4 regions of the Ruegeria sp. CI8 genome follow, and region 3 is predicted to be linked to each of the others. Evidence: riboswitches for the same ligand, from Rfam matches in the RefSeq annotation. Region 3 holds a riboswitch; each other region holds the start of a gene.
The links. Region 3 has a riboswitch for cobalamin ahead of ACR0DA_RS13145 (hypothetical protein). Riboswitches for the same ligand answer to the same signal wherever they lie in the genome.
Positions count from the first base shown of each region.

Region 1: linked by a shared signal. The riboswitch ahead of ACR0DA_RS15775 (DUF1636 family protein) and the one ahead of ACR0DA_RS13145 (hypothetical protein) in region 3 are both predicted to bind cobalamin.
Region 2: linked by a shared signal. The riboswitch ahead of ACR0DA_RS08790 (DUF1636 family protein) and the one ahead of ACR0DA_RS13145 (hypothetical protein) in region 3 are both predicted to bind cobalamin.
Region 4: linked by a shared signal. The riboswitch ahead of ACR0DA_RS08860 (CbtB domain-containing protein) and the one ahead of ACR0DA_RS13145 (hypothetical protein) in region 3 are both predicted to bind cobalamin.

Region 1 is NZ_JBQFQL010000004.1:133,727-138,447, forward strand. Features, by position in the region: gene ACR0DA_RS15760 (hypothetical protein) at 1-31, opposite strand, end outside; gene ACR0DA_RS15765 (hypothetical protein) at 4-270, opposite strand; gene ACR0DA_RS15770 (hypothetical protein) at 332-631, opposite strand; cobalamin riboswitch at 1,277-1,484, shown strand; gene ACR0DA_RS15775 (DUF1636 family protein) at 1,588-1,986, shown strand; gene ACR0DA_RS15780 (ABC transporter ATP-binding protein) at 1,983-2,789, shown strand; gene ACR0DA_RS15785 (ABC transporter substrate-binding protein) at 2,786-3,739, shown strand; gene ACR0DA_RS15790 (FecCD family ABC transporter permease) at 3,740-4,721, shown strand, end outside.
Region 2 is NZ_JBQFQL010000001.1:1,770,461-1,775,181, reverse strand. Features, by position in the region: gene cobN (cobaltochelatase subunit CobN) at 1-1,442, opposite strand, end outside; gene cobW (cobalamin biosynthesis protein CobW) at 1,449-2,504, opposite strand; gene ACR0DA_RS08790 (DUF1636 family protein) at 2,507-2,890, opposite strand; cobalamin riboswitch at 2,973-3,177, opposite strand; gene ACR0DA_RS08785 (LysR family transcriptional regulator) at 3,250-4,125, opposite strand; gene ACR0DA_RS08780 (NAD(P)-dependent oxidoreductase) at 4,234-4,721, shown strand, end outside.
Region 3 is NZ_JBQFQL010000002.1:501,230-505,950, reverse strand. Features, by position in the region: gene ACR0DA_RS13165 (5'-nucleotidase C-terminal domain-containing protein) at 1-1,053, shown strand, start outside; RNA gene ffs (signal recognition particle sRNA small type) at 1,093-1,191, shown strand; gene ACR0DA_RS13155 (alpha/beta hydrolase family protein) at 1,273-2,130, opposite strand; gene ACR0DA_RS13150 (TetR/AcrR family transcriptional regulator) at 2,254-2,787, shown strand; cobalamin riboswitch at 2,816-3,033, shown strand; gene ACR0DA_RS13145 (hypothetical protein) at 3,120-3,527, shown strand; gene ACR0DA_RS13140 (protein-tyrosine phosphatase family protein) at 3,531-4,034, opposite strand; gene ACR0DA_RS13135 (DNA polymerase III subunit gamma/tau) at 4,190-4,721, shown strand, end outside.
Region 4 is NZ_JBQFQL010000001.1:1,783,730-1,788,450, reverse strand. Features, by position in the region: gene ACR0DA_RS08880 (DUF302 domain-containing protein) at 1-147, opposite strand, end outside; gene ACR0DA_RS08875 (DUF1636 family protein) at 292-636, shown strand; gene ACR0DA_RS08870 (hypothetical protein) at 624-1,118, opposite strand; gene ACR0DA_RS08865 (CbtA family protein) at 1,183-1,881, opposite strand; gene ACR0DA_RS08860 (CbtB domain-containing protein) at 1,886-2,056, opposite strand; cobalamin riboswitch at 2,093-2,301, opposite strand; gene cobF (precorrin-6A synthase (deacetylating)) at 2,345-3,088, opposite strand; gene cobA (uroporphyrinogen-III C-methyltransferase) at 3,081-3,809, opposite strand; gene ACR0DA_RS08845 (cobyrinic acid a,c-diamide synthase CobB) at 3,806-4,721, opposite strand, start outside.

The DNA.
Region 1 (4,721 bases), on a different contig from region 3:
CCTTTATTCCTGGCGCAAGCCGCGTGCCCATTTGCATATCAAAACCAGTGCCAACAGGTTGAGCACCGGTGCAGTTGCCGCGAGCCACGGTTTGGCCGACTCTGAGAAAAGGTCCACCGCAAGGACCCAAGGCAGTCCCAGCGGCAAAAGGAACACGCCGGACAACGGGTCTCGTTCCTGTCCGAACCAGCCAAAGGTACCGGTCAGGAACGCAAACAACGCCAGCAGGTAAAGGGTCGCAAACGCGATGATGGTTATTCTGCAGACCATGCCGGACCTCAGAGTATCAAGCCAGCGCTGCGCAGCCGATTTCGGCTACGCATCAAACTGGTCACAACGCGCCTTCGTCGCCCAGGAACTCAATACCGGCTGTCGCGCCATCACTGTAGGCAATACAATTCCACGGAGCCCGATCCTCGCCAACCCCAACGGTGACTTGTGTTCCAGCCTCGCTGAACGCGGATGAGAGCACGACCACTTGCGAATTGTTGGTTGTTTTGGCCACGTCTCGCAGACACGCCTTTTGAGCGGGCGTCAGTTCGGCAGGTGTGCTTGACGTGCTGGTGTCGTCACAGGCCGCTAGCAGTACGAAACACGTCGCGCCTGAAATCATCATGACTTTGTTAATCACTTTCTTCTCCTCTTGGGTTTGTTGATACTTTTGGAACAGGTGGTCTTATTTTGCGCGCTCACGTCTATGCGGTCCCCGATTTTGCGGCCAATGACATGGCTGGCAGACAGATATTCTGCCGATCCCCGGGACCGTGAACAAAGCGTGCTGACGCAATGACGTCATGGGTAAAAACCGGTGCGAAGTTTCGAGGAAGGGTTCGTACGTTAAGTCCGGGCACCGCGTCCTCCCAACGCTGATCTTCGTGAAATGCCTTCCGACCGCCAGCACTCACTCCAGCAGTCGGAAGGGCCCGACGAAACGGGCGACAGCGACAACAACGGAGGTAAAGCTAAAGTTGTGTCGAATTCGTATGTTTGAATCAATCACAAGATAAATCAATGATTTTTCCGCGCGTAAATTTTGTAAGCTTGCCAACGATAGGCTTCTGCATTCAAAGGGAAAAGGCGAGGCCGTTCACGGAGGCTTGGCAGTCAGCCCGCTTGCGCCGCCGTGTTTCGGGACCTTCCGAGCTATCTTAATCCAGTTGGTCAAAACGACATAATTCTCCGCCCGGTCTGTCGCTCAGGTGGTGCCGAAGGGTCGCCAGGATGCCTCCCTTTCGCACCCGCCCAGAACGTCGTTGACAGTGCAACCCGATTCATGGATGAGATTGGCGCTGATGGTTCCCGATCGTTTCGCCGGTCGGGTAAAAGGGAATACGGTGCGGCGCCGTTCTGACGCCAACTCCGTGACTGCCCCCGCAACTGTAGGCGGTGTGCGACCCCCGGATGCCACTGGGCCGATAGGTCTGGGAAGGCGGGGCAAGCCATACACCGCGAGTCAGGAGACCTGCCATCATCAAACGCAACTCAACCCGGGCGGGGTGTCCCGGAAGGAGGCCAAGATGGCATTTTCGGCTTACGCCGCTGACATGACTGGTTCCCTTTCCGCCCCGCGATTTCGCGGAGGGCGAAATGAACCGACAATCAACACATCACATCACGGTTTGCCTATCTTGCCGACCTAAGGGCGCAGCCGTACGCCCCGGGCCTGACCTGATCGGACGATTGCGCGCCGCGCTGGCCGAAGACGACGGTTTGGCAGGTTTTGACGTTTCCGGTGCCGCCTGCATGGCCGGGTGCACCCGACCCTGTACCGTCGCCTATCACGGGCCGGGCAAGGCATCTTACCTGTTTGGCGGGCTGACGTCTGAAGAGACCGGGGCATTCGTGGAATTCGCGCGGCTCTACGAGCAGTTGCGCGATGGATGGTGCAGCTCGGTCGACCGCCCGGCCGGGCTTCGCCACGCAACACTGGCCCGCATTCCAGCCGCGATGGCTGCGTCTTCGGAAAATGCGGATTGCGCCTCATGAGTGCGCCTTTGCTGTCGGTGGATGCCGTCACCTGGGCGCCGCGAAAACGAGCGCCGTTGGTGCTGCACGAGACCAGTTTTGCGCTGATGCGCGGGCAGGTCATGGGGGTTTTGGGGCCGAACGGTGCCGGCAAGACAACCCTTCTGCGGATGATCTACGGCTATCACCGTCCGTCCTCGGGCGACATTCTGGTGGACGGCGGGTCCGTCAAAAGAATGGCCCCCAGGGCGCTGGCGCGTCAGGTTGCCGCCGTGCTGCAGGAGCAGCCCTCGGATTTCGCGCTGACCGTGCGCGACATCGTGGCGTTGGGGCGGGTGCCGCACCGGTTGGGCCTGTCCACGCCCGGCAGTCGTGACCACCAGATCATCGAATCCGCGCTGCACCGAATGGATCTGCAAGGGTTTGCCGACCGTGGGCTGGCCACTCTGTCCGGCGGCGAGCGTCAGCGTGTGATGGTCGCGCGCGCCCTTGCCCAGGAACCCCGGATTCTTGTGCTGGACGAGCCTACCAACCACCTGGACATCCGCAACCAGCTAGAGGTGTTGCGGCTGATCCGGGACCTCGACCTGACGATCGTCACCTCGCTGCACGATCTGAACCTGGCCGCCGATGTCTGCGACCGTGTTCTGATTCTGAAGAACGGTCGACCCTGCGGCTTTGGCCCAACCCAGACAGTGCTGAGTGACAGGCTGGTCTCTGACACGTTCGATGTCACCGCCCGGCAAGAGCAACTCAGCCTCAGTCACAAACCTCACCTGACCTATCAACTCCCCAATCCCCAACCAGAAGGAAGCTTGGAATGAAACCGACCACCCTAGTCCTGGGCTTGGCTTTGGCCGCCAATACCGCGATCGCGGAAACCACCGTGCAAAGTTGCAATCGAACCGTCACCTTTGACGAACCGCCCAAGGCGGCGATCTCGAACGACGTGAACCTGACGGAAATGATGCTGGTGCTGGGCCTGGCCGACCGAATGGTGGGATATACCGGCATTTCCGGCTGGAAGACGTTGGACGAGGACATGCGCGCCGGAGTGCAGCAACTGCCCGAGCTGTCGGCCAAGTATCCCAGCAAAGAGGTGCTGGTCGGCGCAGATGCCGATTTCTATTTCGCGGGCTGGAACTACGGGATGAAAGTGGGTGGCGAGGTGACGCCAGAGACGCTCGAACCTTTCGGGATCAAAGTCTACGAACTGACTGAAAGCTGCATCCATATCGGCGACAAGCCCAAAGCCAGCATGAGCGACATGTACAACGATCTTCTGAACCTCGGTCGTATCTTCGGTGTCGAAGACAGGGCGCAAAAGCTGGTCCAGGGATATAAGGCCGAACTTGCTGAGATCACATTCAGCCTGAATCCTTCGGACGAACCGCTGCGTGTCTTTGTCTATGACAGCGGCGAGGATACGCCGTTCACTGCCGGCCGCTATGCCATGCCGACCGCTCTGATCGAGGCCGCAGGCGGCGTCAACATCATGGATGATTTCGAGAAAAGCTGGGCGACCGTCACCTGGGAGGAAGTCGTCGATCGCAACCCCGAAGTCATTGTGATCGTCAATTATGGCGACGTCGCCGCCGAGCAGAAGCGGGACTTCATGGTCAATAATCCTGCATTTGCAGATCTGGACGCGGTCAAGAACGATCGTTTCGTGGTCCTGGAATATGTCGAGGCCACACCCGGACCGCGCAACATAAAGGCGGTTCGGAAGCTCGCCCATGGCTTTTGGGGCCCGGCTGCCTCGGTCGGCAACTAAATGCGCGTAGTGCAGGCGCGCCGGGTACTTCCGCTCTGGGCAGCGATGCTGGTGGGGCTGGTCGTGTTGGTCGTGTCCTTGTCCTTTGCGATCTCGGTGGGGGCCATTTCGGTGCCCACCAAGACCGTCTGGGGAGTGTTGCTGCACGAAGCCGGCCTATCCTCGGACGAGCCGACATGGTCAAAGGGCCGCGCCGCGATTATCTGGGAAATCCGTTTTCCGCGCGCCTTGCTTGCCGTCATGGTCGGGGCCGGACTGGCGATAGTCGGGGCCACCCTCCAGGCGGTCACAAGAAACCCGCTGGCCGATCCGCACCTGCTGGGCATTTCGGCCGGCGGCGCGTTTGGAGCCATTCTTGCCTTGTTGCATACCGGCTTGTTTCTGGGGCTTCTGACCGTGCCGGTCATGGCGTTTCTGGGTGCCCTGGCGGCCACGCTGACGGTCCTGAGCGTTGCCCGCTGGGCCGGCGCCACAAGCGCGGACCGCCTGGTCCTGACCGGTGTGGCGGTGTCTTTCGTCATCATGGCTGGCGCCAACATTCTGATTTTCCTCGGCGATCCCAAGGCGGCCCATACGGTCGTGTTCTGGATGTTGGGCGGGTTGGGGTTGGCTCAATGGTCATACCTGATCTACCCGCTGGCGATCGTGCTGCCATGCGGCACCTGGTTGTGGCTTCAGGCCGCCAGGCTGAACGCGATGACCATCGGGGATGAGACTGCAAGCTCGTTGGGTATTGCGGTGGCGCGGTTTCGGCTTGGTGTCTTTGCAGCTGGCGCGCTGATCACCGGAGTCATGGTGGCCTTCTCGGGCATGATCGGCTTCGTCGGTCTGATGGTTCCGCATATCGTGCGGTTCTTTGTTGGCGGAGACTATCGACGCGTCGTCCCTCTGTCGGCAATTCTGGGTGGTTTGTTTCTTCTATGGGCGGATGTGGTCGCCAGAACTGCAATGGCCCCGGAGGACATCCCAGTTGGCGTCGTCA
Region 2 (4,721 bases), on a different contig from region 3:
CGCCGAAGCGCGGTGAAGTGAAAGGCCCCATCGGCGCAGGCCGGGTCGTCCTCGGGCGCGCGCCAGACGGTTTCCAGATCGGCGCGCAACGCCTCGGGCAGTTGCGCCAGCGCCGCGCGGTAGGCCGAGACCGGCCAGGAAGTCCGGGCGTCCAGCAGCGTGTCTGCAATCGGCTCGGCCGGGGCGGTGTCATAGCCGGCGCCCTGCAGGTCGGACAGGATCGCCTCGGCCGAGGCCAGCGCGTCCAGCCCCACCGCATGGGCCATCTGCCAGTCCTTGCCGGGATAGGTGGAGAGGACCAGCGCGGGGACCTGTTGCGCCTTTGGTTTCTCGGCCAGGTCCACCCAGGCCATCGCCCGGTCGACGATGGCGGTGATCCGGTCGGGCTCGGGGCGGTGGGCGAAGCGGGAATATTCCAGATGCGGGTCGCGCTTGCCCGGTTCCTTGAACGAGGCGACACCGGCCGAGATGCGCCCGTCCACCTCGGGCAGGACCACATGCATGGCAAGATCGGCAGGCGACAGGCCGCGTTCGGCCTCGGCCCAGGCCTTGCGGCGCGAGGTCGCCAGCGCGACCTGGAACACCGGGACGCCGGCCACGTCCAACGGCGATGTGCCCGACGCGCCCTTGCCTGAGAACGAGGTGGCATTGATGATCGCCGAGGGCGCCATCGCTGGGATGTTCTCGGTCAGCCATTTAGCCGCCGCAGGCGCCTTGAGCGAGGGTGCGAACAGCCCTACCGCCTGATGACCCCGCGCGCGGATTTCCCGGATCAGGGCCGCGACCGGCGCGGTATCGGCCGAAGTCAGGTAGGCGCGGTAGAAGGTCACGATGATGCGCCGGCCTTCGCCTGCGAAGGTGTCCTCGGGTGCGATCACGCCGCGATCCGGGCACCACGCGCCGCAGTCGGGCAGGGTCTTGGCCCCCATCACCGGCCCGGCATACAGCCCCGCCGCCAGCGCCATCTGCGCCAGAGCCGCCTGGGCTGCCACTTCGCCGCCGGTGTCGCACAGATGCGCCAGCCGCCGCAGGGTCGAGACCGGCAGGGTGGAATAATCGTCCAGCCGCATATCCTCGCGCCCGTCGGCGGGCAGCACCGCCAGTGCGATGCCCTTGGCCTGCGCCAGCGCCAGCACCTGCTGCAACCCGTAGGACCAATAGGGCACTCCGCCGATCAGCCGGATCAGGATGCCCTTGGCACCCTCCAGCGTCTGCTCGACATAGGTATCGACCGACAATGGGTGCTTCAGCGCCGTCAGGTTGGCCAGCCGCAACGAGGGCATCCGCCCCTCGGGCCCGCCGCCGCGATGCCAGCCGGCCGCGAAAGCACCCAGGTCGCTGTCCGAAAAGGACAGCACCACCAGATCCGCCGGGCTCTGGCCCAGATCGGTCGGGGTCTCGGTTTCTTCGAGCCCGTGGCTTTCGCGGAAGACGACGTGCATCGGTGCTTACTCGGCGGCCTCGGTGACGCCCGTCAGGATGCCGCGGATCGCGGCCTCGTCGATGTCGTCATGCTCGGCGATGACCACAAGGCGCGAGCGGCGCTCTTCCTCGGGTTTCCACGGGCGGTCATACTGGTGCCGCACCCGCGCGCCGACCGCCTGGACCAGCAGGCGCATCGGCTTGCCCTGAACGGCGGCATAGCCCTTGACCCGCAGGATGTTCAGCTCGTTCGCCAGACGCTCGATATTGGCGACCAGCTGCGCCGGGTCGGTCTGTTCTGGCAGCTCGACCACAATGCTTTCGAAATCGTCATGTTCGTGGTCGTCATGGCCATCGTGATGCGAGGGGCGGGCGTCCATGTCGTCCTCGGCTGCGGCCTCCAGCCCCAGCACCACGCGCACGTCCACCGCACCCTCGGCCACTTCGACCACGGGCAGGGGGCGGGGCGCCTCGTCGGCGATGATCTCGCGCGCCTTGGCCACGCCTTCGGGGCCGGCCAGGTCAGGCTTGGTCAGCAGGATGATGTCGGCGCACGAGATCTGATCCTCGAACACCTCGGACAGGGGCGTTTCGTGGTCGATCGAGTCATCGGCCATGCGCTGGGCATCCACCGCCGCGACATTCGGGGCGAAGCGGCCTGCGGCCACGGCCTCGGCATCGGCCAGAGCGATCACGCCGTCCACGGTGATCTTGGAACGGATGTCGGGCCAGTCGAACGCCTTGAGCAGCGGTTTCGGCAGGGCCAGACCGCTGGTTTCGATCAGGATGTGATCGGGGCGCGGGTCGAGCGCCATCAGCGCCTCGATCGTGGGGATGAAGTCATCGGCCACGGTGCAGCAGATGCAGCCATTGGCCAGTTCCATGATGTTTTCCGCCGGGCAGTCGGGGATCGCGCAGCTTTTCAGGATTTCGCCATCGACGCCCACGTCGCCGAATTCGTTGACCACCACGGCCAGCCGCTTGCCCTGCGGGTTTTGCATCAGATGGCGGATCAGCGTGGTCTTGCCCGAGCCGAGAAAGCCGGTGATGACGGTGACGGGAAGTTTTTCGAGGGTGCTCATGCTCAGGCTCCAATCGGGGGAATGCGGGCGGCGCAGTTCTTGCGGAAATGTTCAGGGCGGTCGCGCCATTTCACAAGGCCATCATCGGCGGCCAGATATTTGGTGGCGCCTTCGACGATGATCTCGACATGGTCGGATTCGTTCAGGTTTTCATAGACGAAGGTCCAGCGCGACGGCCCGCCGCGCAGAACGATCGAGCAGCCCTGATCGCAGTTCGACAGGCATTCGACCGGCTTCAGGGTGATGCCCTCGGGCAGGTCGGCAGCGGCCAGCGCCTTGTGCAGCAGCGTGCCGGGGCGCTGGGCGTCATCCTCGATGGGCAGCCCGCGTCGGCAGGTGGTGCAAACCAGCAGCTCGACTGGTGTGGTCTCGGTCACGTATCTCATCCCCCCTCACTCGGTTGTCGGGGGACGGGGTATGCGCGGGCCACGTTGCGGACATGGGCCCGACACCGGAACACCCCGTCCGGTTTGTCTTCGGGCGTTGGCAGGTCTCCCGGCTTGCGGATGTCAGAGCGGCGCTCTGTCGGATGTCCCGCCTTCCCGGCCTGCGGCCAGTGGCATTTGGGCACCCTCTCCGGTCACGGTCGCGGGGGCGGCTGCGTTTGACGGAAAACCGCTGACGCATTCCCTTTTCATCTGTTTGCACAGACACCAACGCAAGCGACATGCGGCACGGGCAGGGGGGTTGTCAAGCGCGCGGGGCCAAGTGCCCTGCGTCGGATCGAAAAAGCGACCTGCCGGGGTCAATCCGCGGCATCACTGGCCAGCCTGTCGCGTAGCCAGGCTAGGAACAACTCGGCAGGGATGGACGGAGGCGCCGCGCTGACGCTGCGGATCAGATAGTGCGACTGGGCAAAGGGAATCGCCGGCCCCGCAACCCGGATCGGCGCGCCCTGGGCAATGGCGTTGCGCGCGAACCGCTCCAGAACGGTGGCGTAGCCCGCGCCGGCCATCACCAGTTGCAGCGCGGTGACGGTCGTATCCGCCGAATGGCGCGCGGGGCGGTCGGGCAGGTCGGTGTCCGTGGCCTCGAAGTACCGCGCCCAGTTGTCCTCGTACCCAAGAATGTGGATCAACGGGCCGTTTTGCAGGTCTGGCGCCGGGTCCTGCGCCCGGCAGACGGGCACCAGCCGTTCCGAGCACAGCCGTTCGGCCGCAACACCGGGCCAGTCGCCATGGCCCAGCCGTATTTCCACGTCCACATCCGCAGGCGCGGCCGAGTCGTTCCAGATATGCGACACCAGCCGCACCGGGACCTCGGGGTGCTGGGCGCTGAACGCGGGCAGCTCGGCCGCGATCCAGTAGGTCATCGTCGATATCGCCGCCCGGATGGTCAGCGCCTGCCGCGAGGCGGGGCCGAACAAGCTGTTGGTGGACAGCGCAATATCCGACAGCGCCCGGCGCACGGTCAGCGCATAGGACTGGCCCAGCTCGGTCAGCGACAGGTGTCGGGCGTTGCGGGCAAAAAGCGGATGCCCGAGGTCCGCCTCGAGCGAGCGGATATGCAGCGACACCGCCGTCTGGGTCAGGCCCAGTTCCTGCGCGGCGGTGGTGAAATTCAGATGGCGTGCGGCGGCTTCGAAGCTGCGCAGCCAGGCCGGATTGGGCAGGCGGTCCATTCAGCACCAAAATATTTTGCATTTAGATTGACTTATTATTCGTTTCTTTTGTCGATGGGCAACGGAAATACTCGTGCCAACGAAATTGCGCCTGCGGGAGGGCAGAACATGAAGGTCGGTTTCATCGGTTTGGGCAATGTGGGGGGCAAGCTGTCGGGGTCGCTGCTGCGCAACGGTATCGACCTGACGGTACACGACCTGAACCCCGATCTTGTGGCGGAGTTCGCCGCCAAGGGAGCAAAAGCCGGTGAAAGCCCGGCCCAGATGATGCGCGATTGCGATGCGGTCATCACCTGCCTGCCGTCGCCCGCTGCCTCGGACGCAGTGATGCAGCAGATGCTGCCCGAGGTTACCCACGGTAAGATCTGGATGGAGATGTCCACCACCGACGAGGCCGAGGTCAAACGCCTGGGGGCCATGGTGATCGAACGCGGCGGGGCGGCGGTGGACTGCCCGGTTTCGGGCGGGTGCCACCGGGCGGCCACGGGCAATATCTCGATCTTCGCGGGCTGCGACCGGGCCACGTTCGAGCGGATCCTGCCGTTCCTGACGACGATGGGCCGGCGCATCCTGCATACCGGCGATCTGGGCACTGC
Region 3 (4,721 bases):
CCCGGATCAGCGGGGTCGCATTTGGGGGTGATCGACCTGACGCTTGCCGTGAACGCCACGGGAGAAGTGAGAATTGCTGGTCACAGCGCGCATCTGCGCGCGATCTGCCCGGGCGGGGCTGAAACCGGCGCTCGGGTCGTTCCTGAAGACCCTGAGATGGTCGAACTTTATGCCGCCGCCCATAAGGCGACCCGCAAAGCCGCTGCCCAGCCGGTGGGCCGGATCAATCGTACCCTGCACAGCTATTTCACCTTTTGCGGGGTGGATCAGGGGCTGAACTTGGTCGCCGCAGCACAGGCGGCAGCCCTGCGACCGGTTCTGGCCGGAACGACCTTTGAAACCCTCCCTGTTCTGTCCGCAGCCGCACCTTCGAAATTCGGAGGCCGGGCCGGACCACGGCATTACACCGAAGTCCCGGCTGGCGATGTCACCGTAAGGCATGTCTCGGACTTGCATGTGTTTCCAAACCAACTGGCCGCCATGCTGCTGGATGGCCGCCAGATCGCCGAGTGGCTGGAGATGTCGGCTGCCCAGTTTTCCCAACTTGGCAACAGCGACGAGCAGGTTCTGATCGACCCCGAGGGCACCGGGCACAATTTCGACGTGCTGCATGGGGTGACCTACAGGTTCGATCTGACCCAGCCCGCGCGATATGATTTAGGCGGCCAGTTGATCGACACGTCCCATTCCCGCCTGCGCGATCTTGCCTTTCAGGGCCGCTCCGTCGATCCGGATGAACAATTCGTCGTTGCATCAAACAGCTACCGAGCCAATGGCGGCGGCAACTTTCCCGTCCCAGACCCGGCCCGCCTGATCCCGGTGCCGCCGCTGAGCCTCCAGGGAATCTTGCGCGACTACCTGGCGGGACGATTGGGTCCGGATCCGGTGGAAAACACCGCCCAAAGCTTTTCCTTTGTTCCGCAGGCGGGCCGGTCCGTGATTCTGAAGACCGGGCCACGCGCTGCAAACTACCTGCGCGAGCTCGACCACTTTGCAGCCACCACCGACGGGCAGGACGCGCGCGGGTTTCTTAGGGTACGCCTGTCTTTGTGACGGGTTGCCAAGCGGGTGCGTGATGCCTATATCGTCGGTCGAGAGGTTGGCGCGGGCAAGCGCCTCGCCAACCTGGTCAGGTCCGGAAGGAAGCAGCCACAACGAGCCCCGCTTGGGTCGATGTCCAACCTCTCACTTGACGCCGCGCCACGTATTCGGCCCGGTCAATCCAACCTCTGTATTTCGTCGTTGTTCCTGAAAACCGCGCTTGCGGGCGGGTCAGGCGATCAATCGCGGCCAAACGGCACTGCTGCGCCGGGCGAAGGCGCCGATATGACCGATTTCGGACAGTCCGAAATCCCTCGGCTCCAACAAATGCCGACGGGCGGTCGGACCATAGAGTTCAGCCAGCCGCCAGACGGCGGGCGGTGGCACAGTCTGGTCATCCTCGAACGCAATGATATCCGCCGTGGCGTTCGCCCGACTCCAATCCGCTTGGGGAAGCGTGTCTCCCAATTCGGGCAGATAGCTGGTGGGCGATGTACACCACTTGCGCCATTGCCAATAGACGCCCGCCGGCAAATCGGCTCCGAATCCCAGAAGTTTCCCCGGCAGGTACCCCAGAAGACGCACCAGAGGTGGCACGTGGCCATACCAGAACAAAGTCGCCAAGCCCTTGTAGGGCCACGGGTGATCGGCCACCGTCACCAAACCTGCGCACACACAGATCATCCGGTCGATCTGTTCGATTTCCGGTTGCAGCGGACCCAGCATTCCACCGACCGAATGCCCGATCACCCACAGTTTTGCCTGCGGGTATCGACGGCGCATCTCGGCACGCGCTGCGGGCATGTCGATCAGCGCCCAGTCCGCCATCGTGGCCTTCGAGTCTTTCAGCCGCCCGGTCAGCGAATGCTCGAAATCCCGGTAATCATATGTCAGGCAAGCCATACCGCGCTCGGCGGCCAGCCAGCGAGCAAAGTGCTGATAGTAGTCACGTGGCACTCCTGTTGCGCCGTTCAGCACAACAACGGTTTGCGGCTCGACCGCCGGAGTGTAAAGCCGCGCCGCCAGCTGGGTCTGGCCCGACGGAAACTTAAAGTCTTCCACGTCAACCGCGTGCTGCGAATCCAACATCTTTGCCTTCAAACACTCTGGACCGATCGGTCTAATACTTTGTGTCTGGACCAATTGGTCTAGGCCTGTCAATATTTGGCCTGCATGACCCAACGTCCACCAAACACCAAAGATCGCCTGATTGTGACTGCCGCCCAACTGTTCCAGCGCTCGGGCTATAACGGTGTCGGTCTGGCGGAATTGCTGGCCGAAGCGCAAGCCCCCAAGGGGTCGCTGTATCACCATTTTCCAAAGGGCAAGCCGGATCTGGCCCTGGCGGCGGCCAGTTGGGCCTCGGACGGGATGTTGAGCATGATTGCTGCGGCATTCAACGACGCCGCGGATTTTCGCGATGGGGTCACCACCCTGTGCCACAAAATCGCGAAACTGTTCGACACCTCGGCCCAGTGGGAGACCTGCCCGATCGCCGCCACCCTGTTCGAAAGCCCCGACAACCGCGCGTTTCGGGAACATGCCGACCGTCTGTATGAAAGCTGGATCATCGAAGTTCGAAACCACGCCGCGCGGTTCGGAGTTTCCGACCCTGAAAATGCTGCGGACACCCTGTTCATCGTGATGCAAGGCGGCTGGCAATTGGCCCGTGCCCGCAGGGATTCGAATGTGCTGCGCAGACTGCCTGATCTGTTCCCTTGGGACTCACTCCGGCAACCGGGCTGAAACCGTCTTGACTCGATCCCGGATACACCGCTAGCGATGAGGGGATGGTTCCCGTGCCGTTTCGGTCCGGGATGAAAAGGGAACACGGTGCGGTCCAACCCGGAACTCCGGAGCGGACCAAGGCCGCGACTGCCCCCGCAACTGTAGGCGGAGAGCGATGCCTAAATACCACTGACCGCAAGGTTGGGAAGGTCGGCAAAGCAAAGACCCGCAAGTCAGGAGACCTGCCATCAAACGTGAAACCGAAACTCGGACGGGGTGTCCGGGCAGGGTCTGGCCTTGAAACCGGCGTCTGTCCAAATCCATCTCGCCCAGCGCGCGGAGGGCGCAACATGATTTGGAAGACCGATACCCATGAATTCGCGGCAACCATCTGCCAGCGCACCGGAAAGACCTGCCCGGCATTGGCGCGCATGGCACGGGCCATCGCGCAGGCAATGGCGACGGCGCAGGCCGCTACATCCCCCGACTTCCAAGTGGAAGGCAGTAGCGAACTGGCCCATTGCGAACATGGCTGCACGGCGCGGTTCGATGCACGTCCCGAACGGATCCGCGTGTATTGCGGAGCGGCCGCCGACACCCCGTCCGACTGCCTTGATACCTACGCCGACATGCTATTTGACGACCAGAGCGACGCCCTGCCTGCGCAGGTCATCAGTGATCGACCCTGTGCGATGCTGCAGGCCACGGCGATCATGCCCGTGGTCAGGGCCGAGCGCGAGTTCCGCGCAACCGCCTGAATGTCAGGTCGCCAGTGCCTCGCGCGCTGGGGCGACGGCCCAGTCCATCTGAGCATCAGTCTCAACCGCGCAGGGGCGTACGGCCCGCAGGCGTTTCAGGGCCTGTTCCGGCTGCTCGCCGCTCTCGATCATCAAGCGCAGAACAACCATGCCAGACCGCCCACAACCGCCCCGGCAGTGGACCAGTACCCGCCCGCCGCCCGACAGCGCATGGCGGGCGGCGGCGCTGACTTCGGGCCATCGGCCGGATATCTCGGTCGACGGCGCCGAGAAGTCGGCGACCGGAAGATGCGCCCACCGACAGGCGCGCCGATGAATGTCACAGCCCAATTCGCCCGAACCCACAGAAACCAGTTCGGCAAGGGTTGTCATCGAAATCACCAGCCCCGGCGCCCAGGCTGAAATCAGGTCCAGGTCTCCCTCATAGTCGCCGCCACCGCCGGGAACCGAGGTCAGGGCCAGCGTACCGCCGCCCACCTGCAATGCATGAACCACAAGATTTGTCATCAGACGTTCCCCCCGAAACTGGCTGATTGAACTTGATCCGCGCAGTATGCCTCACACCGCGCGCTCGCCAAAGCGAAAAACCTGCACCGGCGCTGTGGACGCGGGGCACCGGGAACTCTACCCTGCATCGTCAGTACGAATCCGTCAGAGCAGACATGACCACACAGTCCAGCCCCGCCTATCAGGTTCTCGCCCGAAAATACCGCCCGGAAACCTTTGCCGACCTGGTCGGTCAGGATGCCATGGTGCGCACGCTGAAAAACGCGTTCGAGGCGGACCGGATCGCGCAGGCCTTCATCATGACCGGCATCCGCGGCACCGGCAAGACGACCACGGCCCGGATCATCGCCAAGGGCATGAACTGTATCGGCCCCGACGGCAATGGCGGCCCAACGACCGAACCCTGCGGCCAGTGCGAGCATTGCGTGGCCATCATGGAAGGCCGCCATGTGGACGTGCTGGAAATGGACGCCGCCAGCCGCACCGGCGTGGGCGATATCCGAGAGATCATCGACAGCGTACGCTATCGCGCCGCCAGCGCGCGGTACAAGATCTACATCATCGACGAAGTTCACATGCTGTCGACCAGCGCCTTCAACGCGCTGCTGAAAACGTTGGAAGAGCCGCCCGAGCATGTGAAATTCATCTTCGCCACGACCGAAATCCGCAAGGTTCCGGTCACCGTGC
Region 4 (4,721 bases), on a different contig from region 3:
GTTTGCCTTGACCGCTGCGATCGTGTCGGCCACCAGCGCGTCATGGGTCTTGGTCGTCGGGTGGACGGCCCAACCCGACAGTGGTTCTATATCGGCCGCCAGCGCGGGAAGCGCCAGCAGGCCGAGGAAAAACACAAGATGTTTCATCACGGGCTCTCCAGGTCGTGGTTGGCCCAAGTCTTGCCGAAATCCCGGCTGCGTACAGTCACAATATCGTGGGCGGCGGGCTTGCGCCGGAGGTGCGAAACCCGCACAAGCGACAATGTGAAACGGAAAAGGCAGGCGAGGGGCATGCGTGTTTTGATCTGCAGCAGCTGCGCGGGCGAGCGCGACCAGCCGGCCGAGCGACAGGCGGTATTGGACGCCCTGCGCGCCGCGGGACTGGACGGGCAGGTCGAGGTCGCCGAGCACGCCTGTTTCAGCGGTTGCGACGAGCCGACCGTGGTGGCGATGCAGGGGGAAAGCCTGGCGTCTTACGTGTTTTCAGGGATCGATCCGGTTGCCGATGCCAATGACATTGCGGCGACCTGTCGGACCATTCTGAACAGCCCGAACGGCTGGATCGAAGACGCCCGGCCGTGCGGGCGGCTTCGCTTGTGTCTGCGGGCGCGGATCCCTGCGTTTCAGTCCACCTGAACCGTGACGGACGCGCTGACCGGCACCCCATCCACGGCCAGCGGGCTGTGGCTGTTGGCGTTCAGCGAAACCTCGATGGTCGTTTCGCCTTTGGGCAGGTCCGGGATGTGCATCCAGATGCCATAAAGCCGCGCCAGCTTGACGCCGTTCACATAGACATGCGCGTGGCCTTCGCCGGGCTTGTCGTCCAGCGAGGCGTGCTCGGGCGCGAACGTGAAGTTCCGCGGCATCACATTCAGGTTCCAACCTGCCATCGGGTCGGGGGAGACGGCGATCTCCAGCCCCGGCGCGTCCGGTCCGGCGGGCAGGTTGATGGCGGTGCTATGGTCATGGGCCATGGCCTCGGCGTGATGGCCGCCATGTTGGGCGGCGTCGGCATGGTCGTGGCCGTCGAAGGTGACGCCGTTGGCCGCGGCCAGCACGAACCCGGCACCCCCGCCAAAGACCAGACCGATCGCAAAAAGAGCAAGCGAGCGTGTCATCTTGTTTCCTTGAAAAGCAGATGACCCGCCGGTTGTGCGCCGGCGGGTCGTGGGATTTCGGGGATCAGGCCGCGGCTTCGACGCGCTTGCCCTCACTTTGCCAGAAATACCCGGCAAACGAACCCAGCAGCACCCAGGCCACAAGGCCGACGCCAAATGCGCGTGCGGCGAACAGGGCCCCGATCTCGGTCGGAACCGGCCCGGTGAACATGTCGGGTTCCGGCGCGCCGATCAGGTGCGGGGCCATCAACAGCACGGCCGCAACCAGATAGCTGACGATGTTGCCGCCAAAGGCGATCAGCCACATGGCCACACCAGCGGCCGCGACGGTTGCCCACCACCAGATCTGCCGCGCAAACACATCCGCTGCGGCAACGCCCGGAACCTCGGGGGCCAGGGTGAAGCCCGGCGCCAAGTGAAAGGCGATGAAACCGGCCAGGCCCCACAGCACGCCTGTGCGCCCGTCAACCGGGTGGCCTTGCGCTTCGGCCAGCGACATCAGCGCGACCAGAACCAGCGCATAGCCGGTATAGGTCAGCATGGTGAACACCATGCTCAACCCGTCGCGGGTCAGGTCCGAGAACATGCCCGGCAGTTCGGGATGGGCCGAGACGGCTTCGGCTCCGAAATGCACCAGCTCTCCGGATTCATAGAGTTCAGCATGCAGCAACACGGGCTGCACGAATACCAACTGCAGCAGGGCGACGATCAACCCGGCTGCAGCACCAGCGAACAACGCGCTGGTCAGAATGCGACTGAACATTGGTTTAGTGGCAGGGGAAGCCGGTTGCGTGGCGCACGTCATGCGCGGCGTCATGCAGCGCCGATGCCTGAACGTGACCAGCCAGGGTGATGATCCCCAGGCCCAGGGCTGCCGCGAACACTGCCGAAAGAATGCCAGCGCGTGCCGTTGATGCGGTTTGCGTTTGTGTCGTCATTTTCTGTCCTCCTGTGCCGCCGCACCCGACGGCCGGTGTTTCATTGTTCGCCTGGCAGGTCTCCTGGCTTGCGGGTCAGCGCCTCTGTTCGCCTTCCCCCCGAACGGATCGGGAGTGGCTGGTTGAACAGGGCTCACCGCTTACAGTCGCGGGGGCGGCTTTGGATTTGACCTGCGCGCAGGCCGCACCAAATTCCCTCTTAGCATCCGGATGTCTCCGGCAGGACCAGACTCGTCCATTTAGACGTGAATGCCGCTGTGGCGCAATCGCCATTTGCGACCTTTCGCGTCAATTCCCGCGCTTTTTCAGAACATAGATATCCATGATCCAGCCGTGCCGGGCGCGAGCCTCGGTGCGGTTGCGCAGGATCTCATCGGCCACATCGGCCAGCGGACCTTTGATCAGGATCTGCTCGGGCATACCCACGTAAGCCCCCCACCAGATGTCAAAATCGGCCATGTCCAGCGTCTGGAACGAACATTCGCCATCCAGCATCACCGCAACCGTATCGGCGTCGCTGGGCCAGCCCTCGTCGCGGATGCGCCGGCCGGTGGTGACCATATAAGGCGCGCCGATTTCGTTGATCGGCATGGCATGGGCCGCCGTCAGCGCCTGCAGCGCCGTGATGCCGGGGATCACGGTCGTGTTCGGCTGCGGGTCCAGCCGCGCCGCGATTCGCAGCGAACTGTCATAGAGCGACGGGTCGCCCCAGATCAGCAGGGCGACGGTGCGCGACTCGGGGCGCCGGGCCATCACCTCCTGCCAGCGCAGGGCGATTGCGTCGTGCCATTCATCCACGCCGCGCAGGTAGCCATCCTGCGACCGGCGCCCGGGGATGTCGAAATAGGCGATTTGGGGTGGTGTGTCGGTGACCTTGCGAATGATTTCCTCGCGCACGCCGGCCAGATCGGCCTTGTTGGCGCCCTTGCGCGGGATCAGGATCAGATCGGCCGCGCGGATCGCCTGCGCCCCCTGAAAGGTCACGTGGTCCGGGTTGCCGGTGCCGATCCCGATCAAGACCAGATCAATCATCGTCGAACTCCGCCAGCGGGCCATAAAGGATCAGCGCCGGCGCGGTGCCGATCTCGGAGCCCAGACGCTCGGCCAGTGCGCCGACGGTGGACCGGTGCAGCGATTGCTCAGGCGTCGAAACCGACTCGGCCATCATTGCTGGCGTGTCCAGCGGCAGCCCATGCGCGTCCAGCGCCTGCGCCAGCAGGGGAAAGGTGCGCTTGCCCATGAACACCACGGTCGTCGCACCCGGGTCGGCCAGCGCGGGCAGGTTCAGGTCCTTGGGCAGCTTGCCGCTGACATCGTGGCCGGTGACGAATTGCACCCTGCGCGCGGTCAGGCGCCGGGTCAGCGGGATGCCCGCCGCTGCGGCCGCGGCAATGGCCGAGGGGATGCCCGGAATGATCTCGTACGCGATCCCGGCAGCGCGCAGGGCCGCCAATTCCTCCTCTAGCCGTCCGAACAGGCCGCCATCGCCCGATTTCAACCGCACGATCCGCTGGCCGGTCTGGGCGTACTCGACCAGCAGGCGGCTGACATGGTCCTGCTTGGGCGAGGGCCGCCCGGCGCGCTTGCCCACACCCACAAGGTCGGCCTCCTTGCGCGCATGGCTCAGGATCGGCCCGCTGCTGAGGTCGTCGAACAGAACCGCGTCGGCCTTTTGCAGCCGGTCCACGGCCTTGAGGGTCAACAGCTCCGGGTCGCCGGGACCGGACCCGATGAAGGAAACGAAACCGCTCATGCGCTGGCCTCTGCGATAAGATGGAAGAACGTACCGGTGACATGTCCGCGGCGCGATCCGGTCTGTGGGCCTTCGGCGCCTTCGGCGTCAAAAACCCGTGCCAGGGGCGCGTCGGGCTGCTCGATGATCGAGGAATAGTGGAACTCGTGCCCCCGCAGCGCGGTCCCGGCCGAGAACCCGGGCATGTCGGCCAGCAACTCGGCCCGGCGATAGCCCAGGTTGAACTTGCGCTTCTCGTACGAAGTGACAAGGCCCAGCAGCCCTGCCATCCGGTGGCGGGTGCCGTCCTTGTCGATCAGCCCTTCGCCCAGGGCCATGTAGCCGCCGCATTCGCCATGCACGGGCCGCGTTTCGGCATGTCTGCGCAAGCCGGTCAGGAACTGCTCTGCCGCAGCCAGGGTTCCGGCGTGCAGTTCGGGGTACCCGCCGGGCAACCAGACCAGATCGGCATCCGGGGCCGGCGCCTCGTCCGCCAGCGGAGAAAACGGCAGGATCTCGGCCCCGGCCGCCCGCCAGCCTTCCAGAAGATGCGGATAGGTAAAGGAAAACGCCGCGTCCCGGGCCAGTGCGATCCGTTGCGCCGGAGGGCGCGGCAGCGCGGCCGACGACGGCCCCATCGGGCCCGAGGAGGCCGCCCGCATGATCGCTTCCAGATCCACATGTTCGCGCAGAAAGGCCGCGTAGCTGGCAATTGCGCTTTCCAGATCGGGGTGCTCGACCGCCTGGATCAGGCCCAGATGCCGCTCGGGCAGGGTCAGGTCGCCGCGCCGGGGCAGGACGCCCAGAACCGGCAGGCCCGCGCGCTCCATCCCCAGGCGGGTCAGGCGTTCGTGGCGTGGGCTGGCGCAGCGGTTCAGGATCACACCGGCAAAGGGCAGGTCGGGGTTGTACATCCGGAACCCCAGCGCCGTT